2 regions of the Lysinibacillus sp. NPDC096418 genome follow, and region 2 is predicted to be linked to the other one. Evidence: riboswitches for the same ligand, from Rfam matches in the RefSeq annotation. Region 2 holds a riboswitch; the other holds the start of a gene.
The links. Region 2 has a riboswitch for preQ1 ahead of queF (preQ(1) synthase). Riboswitches for the same ligand answer to the same signal wherever they lie in the genome.
Positions count from the first base shown of each region.

Region 1: it holds a riboswitch for preQ1, as region 2 does, so the genes downstream of both, ACIQZG_RS21465 (QueT transporter family protein) here and queF (preQ(1) synthase) in region 2, are expected to answer to the same signal.

Region 1 covers NZ_JBIWEY010000042.1:15,425-19,858, reverse strand. The annotation lists gene ACIQZG_RS21475 (FtsX-like permease family protein) at 1-856, opposite strand, end outside; gene ACIQZG_RS21470 (ABC transporter ATP-binding protein) at 876-1,568, opposite strand; PreQ1 riboswitch class I at 1,744-1,788, shown strand; gene ACIQZG_RS21465 (QueT transporter family protein) at 1,795-2,277, shown strand; T-box leader at 2,659-2,859, shown strand; gene trpB (tryptophan synthase subunit beta) at 2,921-4,084, shown strand; gene ACIQZG_RS21455 (long-chain fatty acid--CoA ligase) at 4,127-4,434, opposite strand, start outside.
Region 2 covers NZ_JBIWEY010000016.1:62,609-67,042, forward strand. The annotation lists gene ribE (riboflavin synthase) at 192-830, shown strand; gene ribB (3,4-dihydroxy-2-butanone-4-phosphate synthase) at 844-1,473, shown strand; gene ribH (6,7-dimethyl-8-ribityllumazine synthase) at 1,490-1,957, shown strand; PreQ1 riboswitch class I at 2,099-2,145, shown strand; gene queF (preQ(1) synthase) at 2,269-2,769, shown strand; gene queC (7-cyano-7-deazaguanine synthase QueC) at 2,890-3,549, shown strand; gene queD (6-carboxytetrahydropterin synthase QueD) at 3,553-4,026, shown strand; gene queE (7-carboxy-7-deazaguanine synthase QueE) at 4,019-4,434, shown strand, end outside.

The DNA.
Region 1 (4,434 bases), on a different contig from region 2:
ATACACCCATATCTGATTTTGTTTCTGCAACACTTTGAATAATAATTATTATAAGCAACACCATAGAAGTTAAGCCTAGAATGTTTATTGCGCTTATAAGGCAGATTTTAAACATTTTTTCCTTTGCAATTAACGTAGAAAGTACTTGAGGATTATCTTCTTTATGCACTAAGAACTGGATGTCCGGATTCGCAAGCATTTTATTAAGAATAATTTTTTTCTGTTCTTCTGACAGACTGTCTAAAAATCGCCCTGAATAACTTGTTTTTTCTGTCTCATTCCAAGTGGCATAACCTTCTTCACTGCATAATACTATTGCCTGCGTCTCGGGCGTATAGTTAATACTGTTATCCGTAACATTTGGAGAGACTGCATCCGGTAATGTAAAAACCCCACTAATGTGGTGTACTTTATTATTAAATGTAATAGTGTCTCCTACAGAAAAATTATTTTTTCGTGAAAAATTACTATCAATCGCAATTTCACTCTTTTTTATTGGTGCAACACCTTCCGAATATATCGGTACATCTATGCTTCGCTTAGTATTCATCACTCGATATATATAATTCCCATCATAAATAACTTTATAATTAACGGAATTATATTTAAAAGAATATTTATTTGAAAAGTCAACAATTCTTTCAGAAATATCTGCTTTAGCTGTTTCTAATTTACTTTGATAGTTTGTTGCCTCTTCCTTTAGGGTGAGAGAAAAGTCTTGTTGATTTTGTCGATCCAACGTCTCTTTAATGGAGTAAGTAGTACTGAGATACATAACTAATAACGTACAAATAAAAACAGCACAGGCTACAACTATTACAAGCGAAAGATTTTGGTATTGCTTTTTTATTTTCATCAATGCCCTCAGCCCCTCCTTACCAAGTAATCTCTTTGATATTCCTTGGATTATCATTGATAATTTCTTCTGCAATTTTTCCACTAGTCATTTTAATAACCTTCGTTGCTATCTGAGCAATACTGGTATTGTGAGTTACCATTACAATTGTGAACTGCAGCTGTTTTTGAAGATGCTTCAAATAGGTCAAAATTTGCTTGCTCGTTTCTTCATCCAAAGCACCCGTTGGTTCATCACAAAACAATATATCTGGTTTTTTTGCTAAAGCACGTGCAATAGAAACACGTTGCTGTTGCCCTCCTGAAAGTTCATGTGGAAGACGTTTTTCCAGTCCATGAAGTCCTATATTTTCAATAATTTCTGTAATATTCTTGTTTCCATTTAAGTCAGCACCCATTCTTATGTTAGATTCAACGTTTAGAAATGGAAGTAAGTAATAGGCTTGAAAAATATAAGCCGTTTTATCTCGCCTGAATTTTGTCAATTCTCGCTGATTTAATCCACAAATCTCATAATCATCATATGTAATACTCCCCGAATCAGGTTGCTCTAAACCTGAAATGGCATTTAAAAGAGTCGATTTCCCTGAACCTGATGGACCTAAAATTACTACAAAGTCCCCATCCTCAATCATCAGAGAAACTGAATTCAGTGCGTAAAGAATTTCATTACCATTTTGATATCTTTTGATCAGATTTTTCACCTTTAACATGATAGTCCTCCTAATTATTTCACTTATTAATTGATTAATCAATTAACTGAATGTTATTATCGATCAATTAATTTGTCAACCACAATATTCCAACGATTTTTATTTTTCCGCTAAGCACCTGTTTTCAGACATTTGACATCTATATATTGTTATACTAAAATACCTACTTGTGCAAAACACCGTGGTTCGTAACCATCCCACGAAAAAAAACTAAGGAGAAATGAATATGAAAGTAAAATTTTTAGCAACAAGTGGAATTATTGCAGCGTTGTATATTGCTGTGACTTTGCTTGTTACACCATTTGGTTTTACCGAGGTGCAATTCCGTGTATCGGAAATGTTCAACCATTTAGTCGCATTTAATCCACGCTTTGCTGTTGGTATTATTATTGGTGTCTTCATCTCCAATATATTTTCACCACTTGGCGTATACGATCTGGCTTTTGGTGTAGGGCACTCTGTGATTACAATTAGCCTATTTATCTTCATATGTAAATTTGTGAAAAACATATGGGCTCGTTTAATCATTAACACCTTGTTATTTACATGCACAATGTTCATCATTGCCTTCGAGTTAAATTTGGCACTTGAGTTGCCATTCTTATGGACATGGCTAACAGTCGCAGTTGGTGAATTCGTTGTATTAGCTGTCGGTGCACCTATCATGTATGCACTAAACAAACGTTTGAATTTCAAAAAATTAATCTAACGTTTTCAGACGAGTCTCTATGGAGATTCGTCTTTTTTTATTGCTTTCCTCTCCCCACATATATTCTGTTGATAAAGTATCTTATCCATAAAAATTGCGTGAATAAATCGTTCTTAAAATTAGTCTTTACCAAAATTGGTACTTGAAAGCTATTTTAACTTCAGTCACATAGGGTGATTTCCGTTCCGGCTGTGCGCTTTCCGGGGGCCGATAAGCTGCTTCACTCGCTACGCTCGCTCCAGTGTGTAGGAATAACACGACAAAGCGGCTCAAGGCTCGCCCTATTGAACGCGTCCTCCTGAAACGAAAATCAACAGGTCCCTTGAACAAATCCTCACAAACATTGACAATATTCTGAAAATAACTTAAAATTCATTTCAATAACATGCGTAGATGAAGAGTAGTAACAAGTTTTTGTATTTGTAGAGAGCTGATGGTTGGTGTAAATCAGCAGTACATACTTGCGAATGGACTTCGGAGCTTCCTCATCAAAATGTGAGGACGGCCTTACTCCCCGTTACAGGAGATTTGAGTGCGCAATTATTGCGAACAAAGGTGGCACCACGGTTACTCGTCCTTTTTAACTAAGGGATTGAAGTGGCTTTTTTTATGGACAAAATTAGAATAGAGGAGTCGAGATTAGATGAATACAGTAGCAGAGAAAAAAGGGTATTTTGGTGAATTCGGAGGTAGCTTCGTTCCTGAAGAACTTCAAAACGTATTAAATATACTTGATGAAAATTTCCAAAAATATAAAGAAGACGAAGATTTCAAAAATGAATTAGAATACTATCTTCGTGAATATGTCGGCCGGAAATCACCGCTATATTTCGCTAAAAACTTAACAAAACAATTAGGTGGCGCGAAGATTTACTTAAAACGAGAAGATTTAAATCATACAGGTTCACATAAAATTAATAACGTATTAGGACAAATTTTACTTGCAAAACGTATGGGTGCAAATCGTGTGATCGCTGAAACAGGCGCTGGTCAACATGGCGTTGCAACAGCGACTGCTTGTGCTATGTTTGGTATGGACTGTACGATTTACATGGGCCTTGAGGATACTAAACGCCAAGCATTAAACGTTTTCCGCATGGAGTTACTAGGTGCCAAAGTCGTGGCCGTCGATAAAGGTCAAGGTCGTCTTAAAGATGCTGTAGACGAAGCCTTCGCTGATTTAGTGGAAAACTATAAAACTACATTCTATTTACTAGGTTCAGCAGTTGGACCTCACCCATTCCCATCAATGGTGAAGCATTTCCAATCAGTTATTAGCAAAGAAAGCCGTGAGCAAATTCTTGAAAAAGAAGGCAAGCTACCTACAGCTGTACTTGCGTGTGTTGGAGGTGGCAGTAATGCAATTGGTGCTTTCGCTGAATACATTACAGATGAAGATGTTCGACTAATCGGTATTGAACCAGATAAAGCCGCTACATTAAATGAAGGAACGCCAGGTAATTTACATGGTTTCAAATGTTTATTGCTTCAAGATGAAGCAGGCAATCCATTGCCAACCTATTCAATCGCAGCAGGCCTTGATTACCCTGGTGCTGGTCCAGAGCACAGCCATTTAAAAACAATCGGTCGTGCAGAATATGTAACAGTTTCGAATGAAGAAGTATTAGAAGCATTCCAAGTACTTTCAAAAATTGAAGGAATAATTCCAGCACTTGAAAGCTCACATGCTGTCGCACATGCATTAAAGCTTGCGCCAACACTTCCAAGCGAAGAAAGCATCATCATCAACATCTCCGGTCGTGGTGATAAGGACGTTGAGCAAGTTTTCCAAATGCTAAATAAATAAACTGTAAAAGAGCGATTCCGTCATCGGAAATCGCTCTTTCTTTTATACTAATGAATTTAATTTCGGATAAATTTCTGCAACATTATCACGTAGCTTGGCCTTCAAAAACTTACCCACTGATGTTTTTGGAATCTCATCTAAGAATACGATATCGTCTGGAACCCACCACTTCGCAAATTGGCTTTCTAAAAAGCCAAGAAGCTCCTCAGCTGTTACAGAGCCTCCCTCTTTCAACACGACACAAGCAAGTGGACGCTCTTGCCACTTTGCATGTGGAATTGCAATAACAGCCGCCTCGAAGACATCAGCATGCGTCATTAAGGCATTTTCTAAATCTACCGAAGAAATCC
Region 2 (4,434 bases):
TGTGGAAATTTTTTGTATCCATAAGGTTTATTTGTTTACGTCTCTTTTACATAACCTCCCAAGCCCCTTACATGTAAGGGGCTTTTTATGTGTTTTGAATTAGAAATGAGGTGAGACGGATAGCATCATTGAACTGACGGATAGGGCAGCTGAAGTAGTGGATAAAAGTCAAATAGAAAGCAGGTGACAGAATGTTTACGGGGATTGTAGAAGATGTTGGTGCAGTAAAAGCGTTACAAAAAAATAGGCAAAGCATGAAAATCACGGTTGCATCACCTATGATAACTGCAGATGTCAAGCTAGGTGATAGTATTGCGGTCAATGGAGTTTGTTTGACGGTGACGCATTTTAATGAGCGAGAGCTGACGATGGATGTGATGCCTGAAACGGTAAAGGCAACAAACTTACAGCAGCTTGCAGTGGGAGATGCTGTGAATTTAGAGCGTGCAATGTCTGCGAATGGACGGTTTGGTGGACATTTTGTATCTGGGCATGTAGATGGAGTAGGCAAAATTTTGCGTAAACGACCTATGGCCAATGCGGTGTACATTGATATTGAGGTAGGAGAAGAATTGACGAGCTACTGTATTCCAAAAGGCTCGATTACCATTGATGGTACTAGTCTGACGCTATTCACCGTTGAAAAAAGCAGTGTAACGGTATCGCTCATTCCGCACACGTACAAGGAAACGATATTAGGTATGAAAAATGAGGGTGCCCTTGTTAATATTGAAACGGATTTGGTCGGCAAATACATTGTTAATCAATTACAACGTGGGCAAGCAACTTCGACTATTACGAAGGATTATTTAACACAACACGGATTTTAAGGGGGCTTTAATTTTGCTAAATACAGTTGAAGAAGCATTAGAGGATTTGAAACAAGGGAAAATAATTGTCGTGGTAGATGATGAGGACCGTGAAAATGAAGGCGACCTACTCGCGTTAGCCAAGTATGTGACACCTGAAACGATTAACTTTATGGCTACATATGGTAAGGGTCTAATTTGTACACCCATTTCGCAACAGCTGGCACAAAAATTAGCACTTCATCCTATGGTCGAAAATAATACTGACAATCACCAAACGGCATTCACCGTTAGTATAGATCATGAGGATACAACTACAGGAATTAGTGCCTACGAGAGGGCATTAACGATTCGTAAAATGCTAGATCCACAAGTGGAAGCGGCTAATTTCCGTAGACCAGGGCATGTGTTTCCACTCATTGCAAAAGATAATGGTGTCTTGGAACGAAGAGGGCACACGGAGGCGACGGTCGATTTAGCTAAGCTTTGCGATAGCGATCCAGCAGGCATTATCTGTGAGATTATGGGCGACAATGGTGAGATGTTGCGATTTGATGAGCTAGTAACGTACGCTGCAAAGCACAACTTAAAAATGATCTCTATTGAGGCATTAGCCACATATCGACGTAAACAAATTGAAGTAGTAAAAAAATTAACAGTGTAAAAGGGGAGAATTCATTATGGGAAAAACATTTGAAGCACAATTAATCGGAACAGACTTGAAAATTGCGGTGGTAGTAGGGCGTTTTAATGAATTTATAACAAGTAAGCTATTAAATGGAGCACTAGATGGGCTAAAACGTCACGACGTGGATGAAGATAATATTGATGTTGCATGGGTGCCAGGTGCTTTTGAAGTACCGTTCATAGCCAAACAACTTGCTGAAACAAAGAAATATGACGCAATTATTGGACTTGGTACAGTCATTCGCGGCTCTACAACACACTATGATTACGTGTGCAATGAAACAGCAAAGGGCATCGCCAGCGTTTCACTTACTACAAATGTTCCTGTGACATTTGGCATCGTAACAACTGAAAACATCGAGCAAGCTATTGAACGTGCCGGTACAAAATCAGGCAACAAAGGCTACGATGCAGCGATGTCTGCAATTGAAATGGCGAACCTAAAGAAGATGATTGGATAAGACGAAAAGGTAAAAAAGAATCCGATAGCGAGAGAAGTAATAATGTCAATTACAGTATAAGCAGCGGATAAATTTAAAAAATACATTTGACGTTTCCGACCATTTTTTGTATTATGTTGAAGAAAGAGTGCCCGGACTAGAACGGGAGAGGTTCATAGCTGATACCCTCTATAAAAAACTATGGAAACATGACTTTATGCCATGTCCATAACGGACGTGGCTTTTTATGTTTTTTACATATGTTTTAATAGAACGATTGGTGATACCTCTCTTGAAAAGTGTTGGGAAACATTTTACAAGGAGGTTTTTTTATGTCTGGCCGAAGCCATGAAGAAGGTTTGAAAGATTTAACACTATTAGGAAATCAGGGTACTAAATATTCATATGATTATGCACCAGAGGTACTGGAGGCAGTAGATAATCTACATTCCGATCGAGATTATTTTGTAAAGTTTAATTGTCCAGAATTCACGAGTTTATGCCCACTTACGAATCAACCTGATTTTGCAACGATGTACATCTCGTATATCCCGGATAAAAAAATTGTAGAAAGTAAATCACTGAAATTGTATTTATTCAGTTTTAGAAACCATGGTGATTTCCATGAAGATTGCGTCAATATCATTATGAACGATTTAATAAAATTACTTGATCCAAGATATATCGAGGTTTGGGGTAAATTTACGCCACGCGGAGGCATTTCGATTGATCCGTGGTGTAACTATGGGAAAGCGGGGACTAAATACGAAGAAATAGCAAATTATCGTTTAATGAACCACGATCTTAACCCAGAAAAAATAGATAATCGATAAAAGATGAATTGAATCGTTCAATTTAGAAAGAGGTTTTTAGCTACCCTCTTAAAAAAACTAAGAAGAAAGCAGCACTTTTTCTTAGAGTGCTGTTTTTTTGATATAAGGGAGTTTTTATAGATGAAGCAGGAAAAAGCAATCGTTGTGTTTAGTGGAGGTCAGGATAGTACCACTTGTCTGTTCTGGGCAAAAGAACGTTTTGAAGAGGTTGAGGCAGTGACGTTTGATTATGGTCAAAGGCATCGCCTTGAAATTGAGTGTGCGAAGGGGATAGCAAAGGAGCTCGGTGTTAAGCATCACATTCTTGATATGTCACTCCTGAATCAGCTTGCTCCAAGTGCATTGACACGACAAGACATAAAGGTTGAAAACGGAGAAAATGGTGAGCTTCCATCGACTTTTGTACCTGGTCGGAATCTGCTCTTTCTTTCATTTGCTGGAGTTATTGCGAGCCAAGTAGGTGCCAAACATATCGTGACGGGCGTTTGTGAAACGGATTTTAGTGGATATCCGGATTGTCGAGATGTTTTTATTAAATCCATGAATGTAACGTTAAATTTATCGATGGACGATTCTTTCGTGGTAGATACACCGCTAATGTGGCTGAACAAGGCACAGACTTGGGAGCTTGCTGATCAGTTCGGGGCACTTGAATATGTTCGGGAAAGAACGTTGACTTGCTATAACGGTGTAATAGCAGATGGCTGTGGTGAATGCCCAGCATGTGAACTGCGAAAAAAAGGACTTGATGAGTACTTGAGCTGTAGGAAGGAGTCTTAAAGCATGTATGATTTTAGAATTGTCGATAAGCTCCAAAAAATAGATGAAGATATTCATAGGAGTCAATTGAATTATCATTCAAAGCGTGTTCTCGTGAGCAAGGAATTTACATTCGATGCTGCTCATCATTTGCATGACTATGAGGGGAAATGTAAAAATCTCCACGGCCATACGTATCGCGTTGTATTAGGACTAAGCGGATACACGGATGAACGCGGTTTAATGATTGATTTTGGCGATATAAAAGAAATATGGAAACAAAAAATAGAGATATATTTGGATCATCGTTATTTAAATGAAACACTACCGCCAATGAATACGACGGCAGAGAATATTGTAGTCTGGATTTACGAGAAGTTGGTGGAAGCTTTGCTTGAAGAACAGCGATTTAACGGGGCGCGTGTAGAATTTATCAGGCTGTATGAAACGCCAACAAGCTATGCTGAAGCGAGGCGGGAGTGGATGGACGTTGAGTAAAGTACCAATTATGGAGATTTTTGGACCGACGATTCAAGGCGAGGGAATGGTAGTGGGCCAGAAGACGATGTTTGTGAGAACTGCTGGCTGTGATTATTCCTGTTCGTGGTGTGATTCATCGTTTACGTGGGATGGTAGTGGGAAGCATCTTATTGTCCAAATGACGGCGGAAGAGATTTGGTCTGAACTGAAACGTCTTGGAGGCAGTGGTTTTTCATTTGTCACGATTTCGGGCGGCAATCCTGCACTCCTTCGAAATTTGGAAGAGCTCATTGCGATTTTAAAAGAAAACGACATAAAGGTCGGGGTGGAGACACAAGGAAGCAGGTGGCAAGAGTGGCTGTATGAGATTGATGAACTGACCATTTCACCAAAGCCCCCTAGTTCTGGAATGACCACTGACTATCT